One region of the Mesorhizobium sp. L-2-11 genome, then DNA from elsewhere that is predicted to be linked to it. Evidence: predicted binding sites of a transcription regulator. Region 1 holds the regulator's gene; each other region holds the start of a gene.
The links. Region 1 encodes PhoB, which activates phosphate uptake and scavenging genes when phosphate is short. Its sites were predicted from a motif close to TGTCATNNANCTGTCAT; they were not measured.
Positions count from the first base shown of each region.

Region 2: ugpB (sn-glycerol-3-phosphate ABC transporter substrate-binding protein UgpB) is a predicted target of PhoB. The motif match lies at 2,414-2,430, and genes of this name have one in related genera.
Region 3: JG739_RS18710 (esterase-like activity of phytase family protein) is a predicted target of PhoB. The motif match lies at 2,342-2,358, and genes of this name have one in related genera.
Region 4: JG739_RS21975 (RNA degradosome polyphosphate kinase) is a predicted target of PhoB. The motif match lies at 3,384-3,400, and genes of this name have one in related genera.

Region 1 covers NZ_AP023257.1:1,248,467-1,254,091, forward strand. The annotation lists gene pstA (phosphate ABC transporter permease PstA) at 1-856, shown strand, start outside; gene pstB (phosphate ABC transporter ATP-binding protein PstB) at 869-1,684, shown strand; gene phoU (phosphate signaling complex protein PhoU) at 1,721-2,428, shown strand; gene phoB (phosphate regulon transcriptional regulator PhoB) at 2,445-3,134, shown strand; gene JG739_RS06020 (ROK family protein) at 3,354-4,601, opposite strand; gene xylF (D-xylose ABC transporter substrate-binding protein) at 4,867-5,625, shown strand, end outside.
Region 2 covers NZ_AP023257.1:1,375,041-1,380,665, reverse strand. The annotation lists gene ugpE (sn-glycerol-3-phosphate ABC transporter permease UgpE) at 1-67, opposite strand, end outside; gene ugpA (sn-glycerol-3-phosphate ABC transporter permease UgpA) at 76-960, opposite strand; gene ugpB (sn-glycerol-3-phosphate ABC transporter substrate-binding protein UgpB) at 1,044-2,351, opposite strand; gene tlpA (thiol:disulfide interchange protein TlpA) at 2,590-3,276, opposite strand; gene argH (argininosuccinate lyase) at 3,310-4,710, shown strand; gene JG739_RS06640 (lipoprotein) at 4,778-4,984, shown strand; gene lysA (diaminopimelate decarboxylase) at 5,037-5,625, shown strand, end outside.
Region 3 covers NZ_AP023257.1:3,909,677-3,915,301, reverse strand. The annotation lists gene JG739_RS18710 (esterase-like activity of phytase family protein) at 83-2,281, opposite strand; gene JG739_RS18705 (glycoside hydrolase family 25 protein) at 2,433-3,449, opposite strand; gene JG739_RS18700 (hypothetical protein) at 3,669-3,917, opposite strand; gene JG739_RS18695 (GFA family protein) at 4,211-4,609, opposite strand; partial or broken gene JG739_RS18690 (alpha/beta fold hydrolase) at 4,819-5,625, opposite strand, start outside.
Region 4 covers NZ_AP023257.1:4,579,238-4,584,862, forward strand. The annotation lists gene ppx (exopolyphosphatase) at 1-1,022, opposite strand, end outside; gene JG739_RS21975 (RNA degradosome polyphosphate kinase) at 1,022-3,223, opposite strand; gene JG739_RS21980 (zinc-finger domain-containing protein) at 3,577-3,822, shown strand; gene JG739_RS21985 (FAD-dependent monooxygenase) at 3,838-5,067, shown strand; gene JG739_RS21990 (amino acid ABC transporter ATP-binding protein) at 5,332-5,625, opposite strand, start outside.

The sequences.
Region 1 (5,625 bases):
CACGGCGCCCGCCGCGAGCGGCCAGGCATTCCTGCGCGTCATCGAGACGCCGGAAGCATCGCGAAAGATTTCGGACAAGGTGATTGTCTGGCTCGACATGCTGAAGAGCGCCGGCCTGATCGAAAGCCGGTTCAACTCGATCTTCTTCTTCACCGGCGCAAGCCGCGAGCCGGAACTGGCCGGTGTCTGGGGCGCGGTCGTCGGATCGTTCCTGACCATGATCGTAACGCTGGCCATCGCCTTCCCGATCGGCGTTTCAGCGGCGATTTATCTTGAGGAATTTGCGCCCAGGAACCGGCTGACGACGATGATCGAAGTGAATATCAACAATCTGGCGGCGGTGCCTTCGATCGTCTTCGGCCTGCTTGGGCTTGCCGTATTCCTGAATTTCTTCGGCATGCCGCGCTCAGCCCCGGTGGTCGGCGGCATGGTGCTGGCGCTGATGACCCTGCCGATCATCATTATCGCCTCGCGCGCTTCGCTGCGCGCCGTGCCGCCGTCGATCCGCGAGGCGGCGCTCGGCATCGGAGCGTCCAAGGTCCAGACGGTATTCCATCACGTCTTGCCGCTGGCGATGCCGGGCATCATGACCGGCACCATCCTCGGAATGGCGCATGCGCTGGGCGAAACCGCGCCGTTGCTGATGATCGGCATGGTCGCCTTCATCGTCGACATTCCCGGCGGCTTCACCGATCCCGCGACGATCCTGCCGGTGCAGATATTCATGTGGGCGGATTTCCCGGAAGCCGGGTTCCAGCAGAAGACTTCGGCGGCGATTTTGATTTTGCTGGTGTTTTTGGTCATCATGAATGCCATCGCGGTGATACTGCGCAGGCGCTTCGAGCGGCGCTGGTAAGGAGTAGAGGATATGAACTTCATGACGGAAGCCGGCGTCGAGCAGAAACTGAGCAGCGCAACCAACGCCCCTTCGATCAAGATGAAGGGCGAAAAGGTCTCTGTTCACTACGGCGAGAAGCGAGCCCTGTTCGACGTCGATCTCGATGTCCGCGAGCATCAGGTGACGGCGTTGATCGGGCCATCGGGCTGTGGCAAGTCGACGTTCCTGCGGTGCCTGAACCGAATGAACGACACGATCGATATCGCACGGGTGAGCGGCAAAATCACGCTCGACGGCGAGGATGTCTACGACCCGAAGATCGATGTCGTCGAGCTGCGGGCCCGCGTCGGCATGGTATTCCAGAAGCCGAACCCGTTTCCGAAGTCGATCTATGAAAACGTCGCCTACGGTCCGCGCATTCACGGCCTGGCCAGGAGCAAGGCCGAGTTGGACGGCATTGTCGAATCGAGCCTCAAGAAGGCCGGCCTGTTCAACGAGGTCAAGGATCGCCTGCTCGAGTCGGGTACCGGTCTGTCCGGCGGACAGCAGCAGCGCTTGTGCATCGCCCGCGCCATCGCCGTGTCGCCGGAAGTGATCCTGATGGACGAGCCCTGTTCGGCGCTCGATCCGATAGCCACCGCCCGCGTCGAGGAACTGATCGATGAACTTCGCGAGAACTACACGATCGTCATCGTCACCCATTCGATGCAGCAGGCGGCGCGCGTGTCGCAACGCACGGCGATGTTCCATCTCGGCTATCTGGTCGAGGAGGGCGCGACCGACAAGATGTTCACCAACCCCGACGACAAGCGCACCCAGGACTACATCACCGGCCGGTTCGGCTGAGCGGGTCCGGCGAATTTCGAACACGAGGACAGCACCATGGGTGAACACACCGTCGCTTCTTTCGACGAGGAACTGGAGCATATCGACCGCCTGATCCGCGACATGGACGAGCTCGCCGCCGCAATGGTCGCAGCTTCGATCCGCGCGCTGCTCGCGTCGGACAATGCGATGGCGCAGCGCGTCGTCTCGGACGACGCCATCATGGATGCGCGGCAGCGCGAGCTCGACGACAGCGCCATCACGCTTATCGCCAAGCGGCAGCCGATGGCGCAGGATCTGCGCGCCGTGGTTGGCGCAATCCGCATGGCCGGCGATCTCGAGCGCATCGGCGATCTGGCCAAGAATATAGCCAAGCGGGTCAGCGCAGTCGGGCAGAGCGCGACGCCGCGGAATCTGTCGCACGGTATCGACGCGATGGCGGATCTGGTTCTTGTGCAGCTCCGCGGCGTGGTCGAGCACTATGTGGCGCGCGATGCCGGCGCGTTGAAGGAACTGCGCGCCGACGACCAGAAGATCGACGTGAAATACACGGCGGTTTTCCGCGAGCTCCTGACCTACATGATGGAGGATCCGCGCAACATCACCGCCTGCACGCACCTTCTGTTCTGCGCCAAGAATCTCGAGCGTATCGGCGATCATGTCACCAACATCGCCGAAAACGCCTACTTTGTCGTGACCGGGCAGCAATTGCCGGCGGATCGCCCGAAGCTCGACGAAACGACGATGTCGGCGCCGGCGACATGACAGGAGTGACCGGCCGATGATCGCGCCGCGCATCATGGTGGTGGAGGATGAAGAGCCGCTGGGCGTCCTCCTCCGTTACAATCTTGAATCCGAAGGCTATCAGGTCGAGGTGGTGACGCGCGGCGACGAGGCCGAAATCCGGCTGCAGGAAAACGTGCCCGATCTTTTGGTGCTCGACTGGATGGTGCCGGCGGTTTCCGGCATCGAGCTTTGCCGGCGCCTTCGGGTGCGTCCCGAAACCGAGCGGCTGCCGATCATCATGCTGACCGCGCGCGGCGAGGAGAGCGACCGGGTGCGCGGCCTTTCGACCGGAGCCGACGATTATCTGGTCAAGCCGTTCTCGACACCGGAATTCATGGCCAGGGTCAAGGCGCTGCTGCGCCGCGCCAAGCCGGAAGTGCTGTCCAGCGTGCTCAAGGTCGGCGACATCATGCTCGATCGCGAATCGCACAGGGTCTATCGCAAGAAGAGCGAGATCCGGCTCGGGCCGACCGAATTCCGGCTGCTCGAATTCATGATGCGGCATCCGGGCCGGGTTTTTTCGCGCAGTCAGTTGCTCGACAATGTCTGGGGCGAGACGATCTACATCGACGAGCGCACGGTGGACGTCCATGTCGGCCGGTTGCGCAAGGCGGTCAACAATGGTCGCATGCCCGACGTCATCCGCACCATCCGCGGCGCAGGCTATGCGATCAGGGAAGACTAGGTTCCTCGGCGCGGAAGTTCTGACAGGTCGGGCGTACTTGCGTTGGCGGATCGCAGGCCTTCGCGATTAGCTGAAACGCCCATCGCTTCGTCATCCTTGGGCCGAGCAAGCCCTGCTTCGCCCTGGGATGACGAAGTTGGGAGGATTTCGGCCAATCCCGAATGTCTGCGATGGTCCAAGGAACCAACGGTGGATACTCCGGTACTCTTTCGGGTCAATTCAAGCCACGTCTCTCCTGATCGTGCCGGACTTCCCTTGTGCGCCGGGCGCGAAAATCTCCTGGTCGACGAAGCTCAGCGCCCGCATGGCGCAGCCTTCGCGGATCAGCGGCAGCTCGTTGGGCTCGGTGTCGAAGGAAATCGAACCCGAATGCTGGCCGCCGGCGGTCTGAGCAATGGCCTCGCGCAGCGCCGGCTCGATCAGGTCGAAGGCGGCAGCGCTGGCGCCGACCATGGCCACCGGCGCCGGATCGATCAGCGCGAACAGGCTGCCGAGCCCGAAGCCGAGCGCTTCGCCGGCCTTGCGGTAGGCTTCGCGCTCCGGTCCGTCCGTCTCGCGCGCCCGGGCCGCCAGGGCCCGCATCTCGGCGTCGCTGATATCGGCGACCGGCTCGGCGTCCTCGCTCAATTGCCTTGCGTTGCGCCAGATGGCGTAATTGCCGGCATAAGCCTCGACGCAGCCGCGCCGCCCGCAGCGGCAAAGCGCGCCGCCCGGCCGATGGATCATGTGGCCGAATTCGCCGCCTGAGGAGTGGGTGCCGGTGAACAACTCGCCCTTCAGCACCAGCCCCATACCGATGCCGTGCGAGAGCAGGATGGCGATGAAATCGTCACGGTAGCGATCCGGGTGGCGCCAGCGCAGCGCTACGGCCATCATGTTGCAGTCGTTCTCCATGATGGCCGGGATGCCGAACTCGCGTTCCAGAATGTCGGCGAAGGCGATGTTCGTCTGCGGCGTGATCGGCGACCACAACATGGCGCGCGCATGGGAATCGGTGATGCCCTGGATCGCCAGCGCGATGCGGGCGACGCTTTGGACGTCGAGGTCGGGATCTTCGAGCCGGCGCCGGACGATGGCGATACATTCGCCGATCAGCGCGTCACGCGACATGGTCAGCGTGTCCAGCCGGCGTTGTTCCTCGGCGACCACTTTTCCGGCATAATCGATGACGGCGACCGACAGGAAATTCAGCGACAACACAACTGTCAACACCGCAGCGGCTTGCGGATTGAGGCTGAGGCCGACCTGCGGCCGGCCGCGTTTCAGCGAAACCGTCTCGCTCGCCTTGCTCTCGGCCAATATGCCTTCCTGGATCAGGTCGGAAGAGATCGCCGATATGGTCGAATGGCTGAGGCCGGTGATTGCGGCGATCTCGGTCCGCGACGGCTGGCCTGCGCGGCGCACCGCCGAAATCACCATCGCCCGGTTGCGCCGGCGCAAATCGTCATGACGGATTCCAACCGACATTTTTTGTTCCTCCTCATTGCCGCGGCCGCTCTTGAATCGGAAGCCGTCGGTAATGTCCGACAAATACTGGCAGAAGCAGAAGGGGCTGTCATTGTTTATTCCGAGCCTCGAAAAAAAGCCAACAGGACATCAAGACCCATCAGAATCGGTGTTGACAGTGCTTCGGCGTTGGACCAGTATTTTTTCGAGGCTCGAAAAAATACGAGCCTTTGTGCCGGCCTTCGGGCCAGTTGGTCGCGCCGCACGCGGCGCAGGGAGGATTATCATGAAGAGATTCGCAGCCGCCATTCTGGCGGGAGTCGCCATGTCGTTGACGCTCGCGTCGGCCGCGCAGGCCAAGGACAAGGTCATTGGCGTTTCGTGGTCGAACTTCCAGGAAGAGCGTTGGAAGACCGACGAAGCCGCCATGAAGGCGGCGATCGAGGCCGCCGGCGACAAATATATTTCGGCTGACGCACAGTCCAATCCCGGCAAGCAGCTGACCGATGTCGAGAGCCTGATCTCGCAGGGCGCCAACGCGCTGATCATCCTTGCGCAGGATGCCTCGGCCATCGGTCCGGCGGTGCAGAAGGCGCTGGACGAAGGCATTCCGGTCGTCGGCTATGATCGGCTGATCGAGAACAAGGACGTTTTCTATCTGACCTTCGACAACCAGGAAGTCGGCCGCATGCAGGCCCGCGAAGTGTTCAAGATGGCGCCGGAAGGCAATTACGTCTTCATCAAGGGCTCGGGCGCCGACCCGAATGCCGATTTCCTGTTCGCTGGCTCCATGGAAGTGCTCAAGGATGCCATCGACAGCGGCAAGATCAAGAATGTCGGCGAGGCTTATACGGACGGCTGGCTTCCTGCCAACGCCCAGAAAAACATGGAACAGTTCCTGACCGCCAACGACAACAAGGTCGATGCGGTGGTTGCCGCCAATGACGGCACCGCCGGTGGCGTCGTCGCGGCGCTCACGGCGCAAGGCCTGGCCGGATCCGTCCCGGTTTCGGGCCAGGACGGCGACCATGCCGCGCTGAACCGC
Region 2 (5,625 bases), 130 kb from region 1:
CGATCAATATGCCGAGGATGAGCACGGCATGGGCGATGAAGGTGCGGAGCGGGGATTGGCCGATCATCGCTGCCCTCAACCGTAATGGACTTTGCGTTCCACGTAGCGGAACTGGATAGCTGTGAGCGCAATGACGATGGCCATCAGGATGACCGATTGCGCCGCCGAGTCGCCGAGGATCAGATTGACGAAGCCGTCATTGTAGACCTTGTAGACCAGCGTCTCGGTCGTCTTGCCCGGCCCGCCGCCGGTGACGGCATGAACGATGCCGAAAGTGTCGAACAGGGCATAGACGGTGTTGACGACCAGCAGGAAAAAGGTCGTCGGCGCGAGCAGCGGGAAGACGATGGTCCAGAAGCGCTTGGTCTCGCCGGCGCCATCCATGGCCGCCGCCTCGATCAGCGTTTTCGGCACCGCCTGCAGGCCGGCGACGAAGAACAGGAAATTGTAGCTGATCTGCTTCCAGGCAGCCGCCGACACCAGCAGGATCATGGCGTGGGTGCCGTTGAGCAGCGGGTCCCATGCAATGCCCAGGCTTCTCAGCAAATAGGCCAACGAGCCGATCGAAGGATTGAACAGAAAAAGCCACAGCATGCCGGCAATCGCCGGCGCCACGGCATAAGGCCATATCAACAGTGTGCGGTAGAGGCCTTTGCCGCGCACTGCCTTCTCGGCCATGACCGCAAGCAGGAGGGCCACACCCATGGCGACGATCGCCGTCGCAAGCGAAAACACCACCGTGACCTTGATCGAGTTGAGGTAGGCCGGATCGGCCAGCACCTTGCGGAAATTGGCGAACCAGACGAACTTGGTCCTCAGCCCGAACGGGTCTTGCCTGAGCATCGACTGGTAAAGCGCCTGACCGGCCGGCCAGTAGAAGAAAACCAGTGTTATGGCGAGTTGTGGCGCCACCAGCAGGAAGGGCAGGATCTTGTTGGGAAAGACGATGCGTGGAGACAGACTGATTTCCCTCGCTATTCAGGGGTCGCCCACGCGAACTCGCGTGGGCGATATTCAAACCGACACTAACCGAGATAATCTCGTCAGTTCTCCAGCGCTTCCTCGATCGCGGCGTTGCCGCGCGTGACCGCATTGTCAAGCGCCTGCTGAGCGGTTTGCTGGCCGGCCAGCATCTTCTCCAACTCCTCGTTCTGGATATCGCGCACCTGCGGCAGATTCGGCAGGCGCACGCCCTTCGAGTTGTCGGTCGGCGCCTTGCCCGTCATCTGCAGGATGGGTGTCTCGCGGCCGGGGTTCTTTTCATAGAAGCCCGATTTCTTGGTCGCCTCGTAGGCGGCGAGCGTCACCGGCAAGTATCCCGACTTCTGGTGCAGATATTCCTGCACATCGGTCTTGGACAGGTAGGCGAAGAAGGCCGCGACGCCCTTGTATTGCTCGTCGGACTTGTTGCCGAACACCCACAGGCTGGCGCCGCCCGGCGTGGTGTTCTGCGGCGCGCCCTTGGCGTCGGTATCGTAGGGAAGCTGGCCGATGCCATAGTTCATGCCGGACTTGACGATGTCGCCGAGACCGCCCGACGATTCCGTGAAGATGCCGCATTCGCCGGCAAGGAATATCTGCTTGGCTTCGGAGGTGCGCCCGCCATATTTGAAGGTGCCGTCCTTGGCGAGATCCGCGAGCGCCTGGAAGTGGTTGACGAAAATCGGCGCGTTGATCTTGAGTTCGACATCACCGCCGGCCAGGCCGTTCTGCTGGGTGGCCCACGACACGTCATTCCATGCCGCAAAATTCTCCAGATGGATCCAGGTCAGCCAGGTCGAGGTATAGCCACAAGGGGCGGCGCCGCTCGTCTTGATCTTCTTGGCGGCTTCCCACACCTCGTTCCAGGTCTTGGGCGGGTTCACGTCGAGGCCGGCCTTCTGGAAGATGTCCTTGTTGTAGTAGAGGATCGGCGAGGAGGAGTTGTAGGGGAAGGACAGCATGGTGCCGTCCGGCTTCGAATAATAGCCGACGATGCCGGGCAGATACTGGCTCTTGTCGAAGGTCATCCCGGCACCGGTCATCACCTCGGCCACCGGCTTGATCGCACCCTCGGCCGCCATCATCACGCCGGTGCCGACGTCGAACACCTGGAGGATGTCGGGCGCCTGGCCGGCGCGGAAGGCGGCGATGCCGGCGTTCAGCGTCTCCGGATAGGTGCCCTTGAACACCGGAACCAGTTCATAGTCGCTCTGGCTGGCGTTGAAATCCTTGGAGATCTTGTCGACGACCTCGGCGTTGGCGCCGGTCATGGCGTGCCACCAGCTGATCTGCGTGGCGGCGAAGGCGGAGGTGGTGGAAAGCAGGGTCAAGGTGGCGGCAACACCGGCCGCGAAGCCGAAGAACTTCATGTTTCATCTCCCGTTTTGTCATTGGCGAAAGGGCACTCTCGCAAAGGCAATATGTGCCGCTCGTGACAATTGGACAACGGTTTTGTTGCGGATCGATGAACTTGATTTCCACTTAACGTGGCGCATGCTTCGAAATGAGAGCCGATGGAAAGCAATTGAAAAGCCGGCTTACCAATCGAACAACGACGACGACCGGTAATAGCCGGCGCCTAAAGAGCGCACTCTTGCGCGACATGCATTAGTCCGACTTGCCGAGCGCCGTCTCGACCAGCCGCTTGGCGTCCGGGCTCGACCATTCGGCCGGGCCGTTCATGTGGGCGATCAGGCAGCCTTCCGCGTCGATCAGCATGGTGACCGGCAGGCCGAGCGCCAGACCGCGCGTCTTGAGATCGTTGAACAGCGCCATCGTCGAATCGCGGTAGTAGCCGAGCGCCTCGACGCCGGTTTCCTCGAGGAACTTCTTCGGCTTACTGTCGTCGCCGGCATCAACGTTGACCGCGACGACCTCGAAGGCGTCGCTGCCCATTTCTTTCTGCAGCGCGTCGAACGCCGGCATTTCGGCGCGGCAGGGCGCGCACCATGTCGCCCACAGATTGAGCAGCACCGTCTTGCCGGCATGGTCGGCGAGCGTCATCGGCTTGCCGTCGGGGCTGTTGAAGGCAAGGCCCTTCAGCGATTGCGGCGGATCGGCCGGCAAAAGTGCTGCAACCTGGCCGGTGGCAGCCGCCGCCACCGTCCTGGCGCGGTCGGCCTTGGCGGCGCAGGCGACATCGTCCTTGCTGTCGCCAACCGCGACTTGAGCGGGGGCGTTGTTGCCAGAACCGCTTTCGCTGACATATACCGCGACCGCGCCGGCCAGCACGCCTGCCACCAAAGCGGCAAGGATGAGGCGCGGGGCCGGGAAAAATCGATTGCCGTCTGACATTTCTTAAACTGCTCCGGAGCACGGGTTATAGCGATGAACGACAAGAAGGCCAGCAACCAGATGTGGGGCGGACGTTTTGCCTCGGGTCCGGCCGCGATCATGGAAGCGATCAACGCGTCGATCTCGTTCGACCGCAAACTCTATGCGCAGGATATCAGAGGCTCGATCGCCCACAGCGAGATGCTGGCGCAAACCGGCATTATTTCGGCGGCCGATCAAGAAAAAATCGCTCACGGGCTGAACACGATCCTGGCAGAGATCGAAGCCGGCACGTTCGCGTTCTCGACCAGACTGGAAGACATCCACATGAATGTCGAGGCCCGCCTTGCCGAGCTGATCGGCTCGGCTGCCGGCCGCCTGCATACCGCCCGTTCGCGCAACGACCAGGTGGCGGTCGATCTCAGGCTGTGGGTCAAGGACGAGTGCCTTCGCGTCGCCGAGGCGCTGAAGGGCCTGATCACGGCGTTCCTGGAACGGGCCGAGGAGCATGCGGCAACGGTGATGCCGGGCTTCACCCACATGCAGGCGGCGCAACCGGTGACCTTCGGCCATCACTGCATGGCCTATGTCGAGATGTTCTCGCGCGACCTGTCACGTGTTCGCGACGCCATCGAGCGGATGGACGAAAGCCCGCTCGGTGCGGCCGCGCTTGCCGGCACCAGCTTTCCGATCGACCGGCACCAGACGGCCAGGGCGCTCGGCTTCCGCGAGCCGATGCGCAATTCCCTCGACAGCGTTTCTGACCGCGATTTCGCGCTCGAGTTTTTAGGGCTGGCGGCGATCTGCGCGACACATCTGTCGCGACTGGCCGAAGAAATCATCATCTGGTCGACGCCGCAATTCGGCTTCGTCAGGCTGTCGGACTCATTCTCCACCGGCTCCTCGATCATGCCGCAGAAGAAGAACCCCGACGCCGCCGAGCTGGTGCGCGGCAAGACCGGCCGCGTCACCGGCCATCTGGTTGGCCTGCTGACTGTCATGAAGGGCATTCCGCTGACCTACGGCAAGGACATGCAGGAAGACAAGGAATCAGTGTTCGACACCGCCGAGACGCTTGACCTGATGCTGGCGGCGATGACCGGCATGGTGCGTGACATGACGGTGAATGCCGCCGCCATGAAGAGGGCCGCCGGATCAGGCTATGCGACCGCGACCGATCTCGCCGATTGGCTGGTGCGTAGTCTCGGCCTGCCATTCCGCGAGGCGCACCACGTCACCGGCCGCGCCGTGGCGCTGGCCGAAGAGAGGAAGATCGGGCTCGACAGGCTGCCGCTGGAGGACTTGCAGTCCATTCACCCCGGCATCACGACGGACGTGTTTTCCGTGCTTGCCGTGCAGAACTCGGTGAAGAGCCGCACGAGCTTCGGCGGCACCGCGCCGTCCGAAGTGAGGAAGCAGATCCGATACTGGAAAAAGCACATCGCCAAGGCGTGATGCCGGGGTGCAAAGCCAGAAAAACTCGGCTAAAAGCGGCGGGCAAAAGTTTCGGACGGATGGATCGATGACCGCAAGCAGGATTTTGGTGACGCTCGCGCTGCTGGCGGCGCTGGCAACCGTAACGGCCTGCGGCAGGAAAGCCGGCCTCGAGACGCCCTATGAGGCGGCCGTGCAGGCGCGCAAGGACGCACAAAAGGCCGAGCAGCCCGTGCCGCCCGAGCCGGAAAAACCGGTCAAGGACAAGAAGTTCATTCTCGACCCGTTGATCTAGAGCCGATGAGATCGGCCGATCTCATCGTGCTCCAACTTCCGGAATCTCTGTTGTGAACCATTTCGACTACCGCGACGGCGTGCTGCATGCCGAGGACGTGGCGATATCAGATATCGCCGCAAGCGTCGGCACACCGTTCTATTGTTATTCGACGGCGACGCTGACCAGGCATTTCCGCGTGTTTGCGCAGGCCTTTGCCGGGCTCGACGCGCTGGTCTGCTATGCCATGAAGGCGAATTCCAACCAGGCGGTGCTGAAGATCCTGGCAAAACTCGGCGCCGGCGCCGACGTGGTCTCGGAAGGCGAATTGCGCCGCGCGCTGGCCGCCGGCATTCCGGCCAACAAGATCCTGTTTTCGGGCGTCGGCAAGACCGCGCGCGAAATGGATTTTGCGCTCTCGGCCGGCATTCTCTGCTTCAACGTCGAATCCGAGCCGGAATTGGAATTGCTGTCGACCCGCGCCACGGCGCTGGGCAAGGTGGCGCCGATCTCGCTGCGCATCAACCCGGATGTCGATGCCAAGACCCACAAGAAGATCTCCACCGGCAGGGCCGAGAACAAGTTCGGCATTCCTTGGCAGAAGGCGCGCCAGGTCTATGCCCGCGCGGCTGAACTGCCTGGCATCAAGGTCACCGGTATCG
Region 3 (5,625 bases), 2.7 Mb from region 1:
AGAAGGTGGCCGCCCACGGGTCTTGCCTCCGGCAAGCCCGAGGACAGGCTCCGCGGGGCGGATGAGGGGGCATATAACACCCTCAGTTCACGGCGCTGATGTTGCCCAGGCGTAAAAACAGCGTTTCGCCGGAAGAATCGTCGACGCCGTCATTGTCGTTGGCGACGAAGATATCGCCGTTCTTGTCGATGGTGAACCCTTCGACCTTGTCGATGACATAGCCGTTGGTGGCTGATTTCAGGTCGCCGACGATGTCGCGCGCCAGCGTCTTTTCGACCAACGGCAGGTCGCCGCCGAGCTTGGCCGGTTTGAATGCATCGAGCGCCACCGAATAGACGCGCTTCACCTTGGCCAGGTCGCCGATCTGGTTGTCGCGTTCGACGATGTAGAGCTTGCCGTCATGCGCGGTGACCTCCGACAGGCCCATCCAGCCAGCTTCGGTCGCTTCGAGCGGGTAGCGCACCGCCGACCATTCCTTGGCCTTGGGGTTGTAGGCCAAAAGCTTGACCTGGTTTTTCGGATCGTCCGCCCATTCGCGCTGCACAGCCATCACCAGCGTCAGGTCGTCGCCCTCGCCGATGGTGGTGATGCCTTCGAGACCGAAGCGGCTCTGGTGGGCGAGCAGTTCCATCGGGAAGCCGATTTCCTGTTTGATCTCGCCCTTATCGTCGACGCGCAGGATGGCGTGCGGGACGAGCTTTGCCGGATCACCTTCATTGGCCAGCCAGAAGCCGCCTTCACCGTCGGCGACAAGACCCTCGATGTCGAGCTTCTGTGCAGGGTGGCCATCACGCGTGACGATGGTCTTGCCGGTGATCAGCGCCGGCGTCTGCGTGGCATCGATCTCGAAGATCGAGGGCGCGTTGGCGTAGAACGAGTCCGAGGCAGCGAACAGCTTGCCGGCAGCATCGCCGGCCGCGAGCGCCGAAAGCGCGCCCCAGCCGAGTGGCGTGCCGTCTGCCGTGGGCTTTGCCGTGATCATCGGATAAGTGGCGGGCCCCTCGGAGCGCTCGTAGATCATCACGTGCGAGCCGGCGAGCCCGTCCTCGACCAGGTCGGCCTCGTTGGCGGTGACCAGGAGATTGCGCGACGGGATCGCGACCAGGCCCTCCGGACCGATGCCGGACGGCAGGATCTGGACGAACTGAGGCTCGGCACCGGCGTCCTTGTAGACGCCGACGACGGAGCCACGCTCCGAAGCGACGAACAGCAGCCTGTCCTCGCCGAACGTGCCGGTCTCGAGACCTTCCGGCTCGATGCCCTTCTTGTTGCGATCGTCGGGATAATGGCCGGCATTGGCGACCTGGTGCTCGAAGGACGAACCGGAATCGTAGAGGACCTCGCCCTTCTTGCTGAAGATCGTGAAACCGCGCGTGCCGCCCTTGTAGTCGCCTTCGTTGGCGACGACGAGACGGTCATTGTCGAGCCATTTCACGGCGTCGGGTTCGCGCGCGACGTTTTCCATCTTGCCATCGAACGACAAGGCGCCGTTTTTCTTGGTGTCGATCTTGTCCAGCGTGGCCGAGCCCGCGGAGAAGTGGGTGACGATCGCGCCGGTTTCGGCGTTGACGATGGCGACGTGGTTGTTTTCCTGCAGCGTGACCGCTATCTCGCCGGCCCCATTGAAAGCGACGAATTCGGGCTCCGGATCTTGGCCCGCGACTTCGGCAATGCCCGCCAGGTCGACGGTCTTCATCGTCGCGCAATCCGGCTGGCCTTCGGCAAGCGTGAAAATTTTGAGGTCGCCGGCCGGCATCTGCGGAATTTCTCCGTCGTTCAGATCCTCGTCGCGCTCGTTCTCGATGGCGATGGCCAGAAACTTGCCGTCCTTGCTTAACGCCAGCGAGTCCGGCTGGCCGCCGAGGTCGCAGGTGCTTTCGATCGCCTTGGAGGCGAGGTCGATGATTGTGAGGTTGCCGGAAGGCTTGGCCTTGCTCTCAGACGTGTTGACGCCAGCCAGCACCTTGCCGCCGATGACCACGACCGAGGTCGGCTCGCCTGATATCTTGACGATGCCGCCGGCCTTGGGCGCCTTGGGATCGGCGATGTCGATGAAGCCGACCGCACCGAGCGGGCTATCGGAATAAACCAGCGTCATGCCGTCTTCGCTCGCCGTGATGATCTCGGACGAAGTCGGCGTGGTCTTCTCGACGTCCGCCGGCAGGTTACCGGCGACTGCGAAGCTCGCGACCCGGTTGAACATCATGTCGGCATGGGCCGGCAGCGAAACCGAGGCGGCAAGCGCTGCCGTCAGGACGAAAAGCGCGGAATGGCGGGGCACGGGTGGCGTCTCCTGTTCGAATGGAAGCCACCTGATTTGAGGGAACCACATTTCAAAGCGATGACGGATCGATGACACTTCCGCGACTGGCGGTCAGGTCCGTCGATATTCACCTCATGCTGGCCTGCAAATGGCGGCTTTCTTCGGCCGCCTACTCCGCCTCGGCCACCATCTGCCGTCCGCCAACCCAATTCCGCCAGGCTCTCTCGTCGCCGTGGAAGACGTTGAGGTCGATGCGGCCCCTCACCCCGTGCGACAGGCCGGAGCCGGAATACTGCCAGAACACCCATTTGCGGCCGGGATAGACCTTTGAAGGGTGCTGTGCCACCGCGCGCAGCCAGAAAGGATAGTCCAGAAATGCGCCTCTGAGATTGTCGCGGTAGAAATCAGGCGCGGTGTAGATGATGGGCCGCTGGCCGTAATGGCGCTCGAGCTTGTCCATGAAGACCTGCATCTTCTCCAGCACCTTTTGCCGCGACGGGCGCCGCTTGCAGCTGGATTCGCCGTTCCACTCGACATCGATCACCGGCGGCAAGGCGCCCTCGACCCTCGGCACGTTGCGGATGAACCAGTCGGCCTGCTCACCGGCGGTGCGGCACCAGTAGAAGAAGTGATAGGCGCCGCGCTTGAGGCCGGCGGAGTCGGCATTGCGCCAGTTCTTCCTGAACATCGGGTCGAGGTGATCGCCGCCGTCGGTCGCCTTGATGTAGGCGAAGTTCGCGCCCTGCGCGCGTAGCTTGCCCCAGTTCACGTTGCCCTGCCAGCGCGAGACGTCAACGCCGTGAACGGCGAGGTGTCTGGGCGATGCCCTGCCGAAATTGATCGGCTTGGCGTCACGGAAACGATAACGCTGGACCGGCTCGGCAAGCATCGGCGCTGCCCGTGCCAGCCGCTTCGGCGCCACCAGAGCAATCGGCTCGACCGGTGGCTCGATGCTTTCGGCAGGCTCCAGAGTGGCCATCGCCACAGTCTGCTCGGTCGCCTCCTCCTGCGCGAAGTCGGGTTCGGCATCGACAGCGCCGACCGACGCCACCGGCGCCGGCGGCCGCACAACCGAGCTGGTCGTCTCACTGGACGGCACTTGCAGCGCGTCGACGCCGGACGTGGATGTGCAGCCGGCAAGGCAAAGTGACGCGATCGAGAAGATGACGACGCCTGATAACCGCATCTGGACCTGTACGCAGAACACAACAGACCGAGGGCAAGACAACGCCGCCGGACAAACCAGTCCGGATTACTAACGAGAAATTACCAACAAAGTTTGAATCAAATTGTTAGGGCAGATGGGCTGGGCAAGACACTCGCTCTATCACCGCAGCGGTGAGAGCCTGGAAACGCCGCAGGACCGAGAGGGCGCGAAGGATCGCCGACGCCTGCAGCCCGCTGCCTAGCCGCACAACCACAGCTTGTGGCAGCTCTCGGCTACCATATGAGCGGGCGGGACCGAGCGGTCGGTGCCAAGGCGATCGGAGTTTGGGCGATCGGTGACAGGATTGACCGGCGCATCATCATCCCGGCGAACCTTTTCTTCAAGCAGCGAGCGAAGCTCGGCCGGCTGCACGCGGTCACGCTCCATCACCAGCTTGACCATCGGATCGCTCAAAAGCTCATCCAGGGTGTTAATTCTGTCGTCCATCCGTCGCCTCCTTCGACTGCCGACCCGCAGCTAATAGATAGGCGGCAATGATGGCTCGCCAATGACGCTTTGCCGACTATCTCGTGTCCCGGACGAAAAAAATTTGAGCACGCCTTTGCCTTCTCCCTTCTGGGAGAAGGTGGCCGCGAAGCGGCCGGATGATGGGTGCTCCAGCTTGGCGCCAACCGCGCTCCGGCCAGCACACCTCAACCGTCTTGGCGCTGCGCGCTAATCCACCGCCCGGGGCGAGTCAGGGGCCTTGCCCGCCCTTCGAGCCACACAAGGGGAGAAGGTTAAGCGGGCGGCGGGGCGCCTTCATATTGCGGCAGTCCGTCGTCGAGCTGTACCCAGGGCTGCTTCGAGGCGGTCCAGATATGCATCTGCGGCTTGAACATGGAAGGATCGTCGAGCGAGCCGGAGGTGATGCCGATGATACCGGCGGAGTCGCGCCGGGAAAACAGCGTCGTGCCGCAGCCCGGGCAAAAGCCCCGCTTGAGATCGGGCGAGGAATTCACCGTTGCCACCGGCCCGTCGATGGTCACGTCGTCGATGCGGAACAGCACGCGGGCGTTGAAGGCCGCGCCAAGCGCCTTCTGGCAGAGCCGGCAATGGCAGACGCGTTCGTTGATCGGCGCGGCATCGGTACGGTAACGTACCGCGCCGCACAGGCAGCCACCCCCATATTTCGCCATTACCTGCGCCCTCTTTGTGAAGATTGTCGGCAAGGTAGCTGCCGGCAGAGCAGCGTCAATTGAAAAGCCTTGATAGGGCCATCTATGGCTGTGATGCGGGAGATGCCATTGGCCTACGAAGTGTGCCGCGATTGCCAAGGCTTATAGCCGGCTTCAGAGCCTTTCCGGCCGTCTCGCTGGATATGGCCGGACAGGCAGTTGTCCGGTGGTTATTCCGTTTCGCTGATGACCTCGTCCCAAGTCTTGACTTTGGTCTCGCCATTGAGGAAGGGCAGCGTGACTGCCGTCAGTTCCGGCGCGAAAAACACGTCGTAGTGGGTGCGGTTCGGCAGGATGGCCAGGCGGTTCTGCGACAGGTTCTCGCGCATCCAGCCGGCGTCCTTCAGTCCGCCGCCGAGCATCTGGTAGAACTTGACCTCGTGCTCGGGCCGGTACATGTCGCTGTCGCCGAACACCAGCATGACCGGCATCTTCAGCTTCGCCACATCGGCGGAGTAGTCATAGTCCTTGCGCATATGGGCGCCGAGCTGGTCGAGCAGTTTTGGAAAATCCTGCGGGCGCGGCGCGACCGCCACATAGGATTTGTACATCGGCGTGTCCTTCATCATGTCGGTCATCGCCGCGCCGACCTGCGCCTGCTGAGTACGCATGTCGGCATAGAAGCCGTCCGAGGCATAGCCGGTCGAGACCAGGGCCAGCCGGCGCACAGTCTCGGGATGCTGGACTGCCATGCGGCAACACCGCCGCCCAGCGAATAACCCATGACGTCGACCTGCTCGTAGCCAAGCGCCTTGACGATCGCCGCCATGTCGTCGCCCATCGCCTCAAGGCTCAACGGCTGGTCGCCTAGCGCGGTGCGGCCGTGACCATGCAGGTCGACGCCGATGACGGTGCGGCTTTCGGCAAGTTTTGGCAGGATCGGCGCAAACATGTCGGTGGTGCCGAGCCCCCCATGCAGCAGAAGCAGCGGCTCGCCCTGGCCATAGACGGCGTAATAGTAATTCAGGCCATTGATC
Region 4 (5,625 bases), 3.3 Mb from region 1:
CCCGTCCACTCGACAAGCTCTTGCGCGTGGGTAACCGAACGCGAACGCAGCCGGGCGAGTTCCTCCGAGGCCGAGATCAGCGGATCTGCCTTCTGCTCGGCTTTGTCGAGCAGCGAATAGAGAAAGCCCTCGCGCACGCCAAGCGCCGAGACGATGATCTTGGACGGCTGCATCGCCGCCATGATCTCCTGCAGTACGATGGCGCCATAAGGCAGCAGCGAGCGGCGGTTCTTTGAGACGCCCTCGATACCCCTTATCTTCTCGATCTCGCCCTTGGCGACCTGCTTGAGGAAGTTCGCAGCGCTGTCAATGCCGATCTCGTAATGGTGCATGACGCTCAGCGGATAGCTGGTCATTTCCATGTACAGCCGAGCGAGGTTTCGCCAGGTGCCGCCAACTGCATAGAACGGCCTGCCCTGCCCGCCTTTCAGCAGCCTTGCCTTTGCGAGCTCGTCGCGTGCTATCTTTGCCGCCTGGGCCAGCGAGTTCCTGGCCATGTCCTGCAGACGCAGGCCGCCCAGCGGCAGCGTGATGCCGTCGCCGATTGCCTCGCCATCGACGTCGACCAGTTCGAGGCTGCCGCCGCCGAGGTCGCCGGCGATGCCGTTGGCCGGGTGGAAGCCGGAAATGACGCCAAGCGCGGAATAGTGGGCTTCCTGGCGCCCGCTCAGCACCTGGACCTCGGTCTTGAGCACGTCTTCGGCGCGGTGGATGAAATCGGGGCCGTTGACCGCCTCGCGGGCGGCGGCGGTCGCCAGCACATACATACGCTCTGCGCCGGCCTGCTCGGACAGCGCGCGGAAACGCCGAAACTCCTCCATCGAACGGGTCACCGCCTCCGGATCGAGCTTACCGGTCGAGACGATGCCGCGACCGAGGCCGGCCAGCATCTTTTCGTTGAACAGCGTGGTCGGCGAGCGCGCCAGCCCCTCATAGACGACAAGCCGGATCGAGTTCGAGCCGATGTCGATGATGGACAGCGGTCGGCGGTCCTGAAGCCGGCCCTGGGACGTTGAAATCATCAGCCGGTCGCTGCGGCGTTTTTCTTGCGGCGCTTGAACTGCGCGATGCGCTTGGGCGCATGCGATTTCAGCGCATCGCCGCGTCCGGAAAGGCTCGGATTGGTCATGAAATATTCCTGCGCGTTGAACTGTTCCTCACCCTCCTCAAGCGTGGCGCGCCGGGAGGTTCCGTCAGCCAATACGTCGAAACTTTGCTGGTTGTCCATGATGTTGCCCAGCATGATCTGGCCGAGAACTTGTTCATGCACCGTTGGATTGGTGATCGGCACCATGGTTTCGACGCGACGGTCGAGATTGCGCGGCATCAAATCGGCCGATGAGATGTAGACGACCGCCCCGTCCGACGGCAGTCCATGGCCGTTGCCGAAACAATAGATGCGGCTGTGCTCGAGGAAGCGGCCGACGATCGACTTGACCCTTATGTTTTCCGACAGGCCCGGCACCTGGGGCCTCAGGCAGCAGATGCCGCGCACGACGAGATCGATCTCGACGCCGGCGCGGCTGGCGTCATAGAGCGCGTCGATGATGATCGGGTCGACCAGCGAATTCATCTTCATCCAGATGCGGGCCGGCCTGCCGTCCAGCGCATGGCCAATCTCGTCCGAAATGTGCCTGAGGATGCGCTTGCGCAGCGTGAACGGCGAGATGGCCAGTTGCATCTCCTCGGTCGGCTCGGCGTAGCCGGTGATGAAATTAAACAGGTGGGCGACATCGCGGGCGATTGTCGGAGCGGTGGTGAAGAAGGACAGGTCGGTGTAGATGCGCGCGGTGACGGGATGGTAGTTGCCGGTGCCGAGATGCACATAGTTGCGCAGCTTGCCGTCCTCGCGCCGCACCACCAGTGACATTTTCGCGTGGGTCTTCAGTTCGAGGAAGCCGAACACGACCTGAACGCCGGCGCGCTCGAGGTCGCGCGCCCAGCGGATGTTGGCTTCCTCGTCGAAACGCGCCTTGAGCTCGACCAACGCAGTCACCGACTTGCCGGCTTCCGCAGCGTCGACCAAAGCGCGCACGATCGGGCTGTCGTTCGAGGTGCGATAGAGCGTCTGCTTGATCGCCACCACTTCCGGATCGGCCATCGCCTGGCGCAGAAACTGCACCACCACGTCGAAGGATTCGTAGGGGTGATGAACGATGATGTCCTTCTCGCGGATGGCGGCGAAACAGTCGCCGCCGTGCTCGCGGATGCGTTCGGGAAAGCGCGGATTATAGGGCTGGAACTTGAGATCGTCGCGGGCAATGGCGACGATCTCGGAAATCTGGCTGAGCGCCAGCGGACCGGTGAGCACGCTGATCCGGCTCGACGAGACGCCAAGCTCGCCGGCGACGAACTCGCGCAGTTCGGCCGGCATCAGCTTGTCGAATTCGATGCGGATGACCGAGCCGCGGCGACGACGTTTCAGCGCCGTCTCGAACAGGCGCACGAGATCCTCGGACTCCTCCTCGACCTCGATGTCGCTGTCGCGGATGATGCGGAACGTACCGGAGCCCTTGACTTCGTAGCCGGGGAACAGCTTGCCGATATAGAGGCCGACCGCTTCTTCCAGCGGAATGAAGCGGACATCATGCTTGCGGTCAGGCAAGCGGATGAAGCGCTTCAGCGCCACCGGCAGACGCAACAGCGCGCTCATCTCCTCGCCATTCCTGCGGTGGCGCAGTTGCAGTGCCATCGAGAAGCCGAGATTGGGAATGAACGGGAACGGATGCGCCGGGTCGATCGAAAGCGGTGTGAGCACCGGAAACACCTGCTCCTGGAAATGATCCTCGAGCCAGGTCTTCTCGTCCTTGGTCAGGCCGTCGCGGCTGATGCTCTCGATGCCTTCCTTGTCGAGCAGCAGCATCAGCGCGGATAGACTCTTCTGCTGGTCCTCCTGCAGGCGCTCGACCTCGCGCAGCAATTGTTCCAGCTGTTGTTCGGGGGTGCGGCCGTCCGGGCTCTTCAGCGTGATGCCTTCGCGAACCTGGCCGGCGAGACCGGCGACGCGGACCATGAAGAACTCGTCGAGATTGGCAGCCGAAATCGACAGGAAGCGAACACGCTCGAGCAGCGGATGATTGGCGTTCAGCGATTCCTCAAGGACGCGGCGGTTGAATTGCAGCCAGGAAAACTCGCGGTTGACGAACCGGTCCGGGTTGCCGCCCTCTCGGCTCGCCACCTCGACAGTGGTGAATTCGCTCTGCACCGGCTTTAGTTCGTTCATGGTTCCTGCTCGTTTCGCACCCGCTGGCCACAGCGCCGCGCGTCTTTCCGGACGCGCAAAGACGCTCTACCACTCCTAAGCCACGCACGATCCCCGGCGAACCGAATTCGGTTTCGGGGCCATGCCTTAACCGGCTTAGCTTATCCTGTGACAGGCTTTTACGACAGTTTGATTTCATCGATCTTGCAAAGAGACTGCTTATGATCCAGATGCAATCCAGGTGCAGCGCGGCGCGTCCTTTGGACGCGTAATCCGGGCTGCAGCGGGCGCGTGCCCTTTGGACGCGCCAGGAACGCGGTGAATTTTGATTTTGCGCATGATCGGCGGTCATGCGGCAAATGCAGGAGACGACGATGGCAGGCGGTTCCATTCCCCATTTCCAGAACGATGCGGGCTATGCGGCAATCGACATCGGCGTCAAGGAATTCATGTGCACGGGCGCCAACCCGCCTTTCGACCATCCGCATGTGTTTCTCGACATGGGCGACGACGATGAAAAAGTCTGCCCCTACTGCTCGACGCTTTTTCGTTATTCGCCAAAGCTGAAGGCCACGGAAACGCAGCCTGCCGGATGCCTGTATATCGACCAGGCCGCCTGACGCGCACGCCATCCCATGGACGACCCCCGGTCCCGGCACGTCGTTATCGCCGGAGCCGGCGTCGCCGGACTGACCGCGGCACTGGCGTTTTCCGAGCGGGGTTATCTGGTGCGGCTGTTCGAACAGGCGCCGCGCCTCGAAGCGGCCGGCGCCGGCATCCAGCTCTCACCCAACGCGACGCGCATCCTTCGCCAACTCGGCGTGCTCGACCGGCTGTTGCCGGCGGCGGTGCGGCCGGAGGCGGTGGTGCTCAAGGACGCCGCCACGCTGCGTGAGCTGGCGCGGGTGCCGCTTGGCGAAGCAGCCGAAAGGCGCTGGCAGGCGCCCTATCTCGTCGCTCATCGGGCTGATCTGCAAGACGCACTGATGGCGCGCCTCGCCGAACAGCCGGACATCAGTCTCATCACCGGCGCGCGCGTCGGCGGCATCGCCACAGGACCGCGCCATGCCACGGCTACAGTCGAGATTGCCGGCAAGACAGTTGAAGCCGGCGGCTTTCTGCTGATCGGCGCCGACGGCGTCTGGTCGGCGATCCGGGCTTTTGGCGAGTTTGCCGCCAAAAGCCGGTTTTCGGGCGAGCTTGCCTGGCGCGCTACGATCGGTGCAGACAGTGTCGCAGGAGAAGCCCTTGCGGCGGTCGGCGCCGCCAATTGCGTGACCACCTTCCTGCATCCGGGTTTTCACCTCGTTGCCTATCCGGTCAGCAACGGCATGGCGTTCAACCTGGCTGCCTTCACCAGGGGCGAGATCATCGCCGAGCGCTGGTCGGGCCACGCCAACCCCAACATCCTCGTCGGCGCCATGCGTGGCACGGCGGCAGCGCTGGCCCGGCTTGCCGAGGATGCCGGCCCGTGGACCGCGTGGCCGATCCATACGGTCGACCAGTCCCTGCCATGGACGACGCCCGCCGGCATCGCGCTGATCGGCGATGCGGCGCATGCGATGACGCCGTTCGCGGCGCAGGGGGCGGCGATGGCGATCGAGGATGCCGCAACCCTTGCCGACTTCGTCGCCGCCTCGCCCGCCGATCGCTGGGGCGCGCTTGCCGCCTGGGAAAAGCTGCGCCGCCCGCGCATCGCCAAGGTCTCGCGCCGCGGTGCCGTCAACCGGCTCGCCTGGCATGCAGCAGGGCCGGTGGCGGTCGCGCGCAACCTGTTCCTGAAGTGGCGCTCGCCGGAGATGCTCGCGGCCGATCTCGACTGGCTCTATGGCTGGCGGCCGCCGGAGGTTGGCGATCGGCGATGAAAGCTCGATAGGCTGGCGGGACAGCGCCCCCCTCTGTCCTGCCGGACATCTCCCCCGCAAGGGGGGAGATTGGCCGTCACAGCAGCCTTCGCCAATCTCCAACGCTGCAGGAGTGAGCGGAGCGCCGAAGCTGCTGATCTCCCCCCTTGCGGGGGAGATGGCCGGCAGGCCAGAGGGAGGTGCGAAGGGATGAGGCGCTTCTGGCAGCGCGGTTCAAAAGAGCCCGGCCGTTTCGGCCGGGCTCTTTTGATTTGATTTCAGCGCTCAGTGCAGGATCTGCGACAGGAACAGTTTTGTGCGCTCGTGGCGCGGATTGTCGAAGAACTCGGCCGGCGTGTTCTGCTCGACGATCTGGCCCTGGTCCATGAAGATCACCCGGTTGGCGACCTTGCGGGCAAAGCCCATCTCGTGGGTGACGCAGAGCATGGTCATGCCCTCTTCGGCGAGACCAACCATCGTCTCCAGCACCTCCTTGATCATTTCCGGATCGAGCGCCGAGGTCGGCTCGTCGAACAGCATGATGCGCGGGTTCATGCACAGCGAGCGGGCGATGGCGAC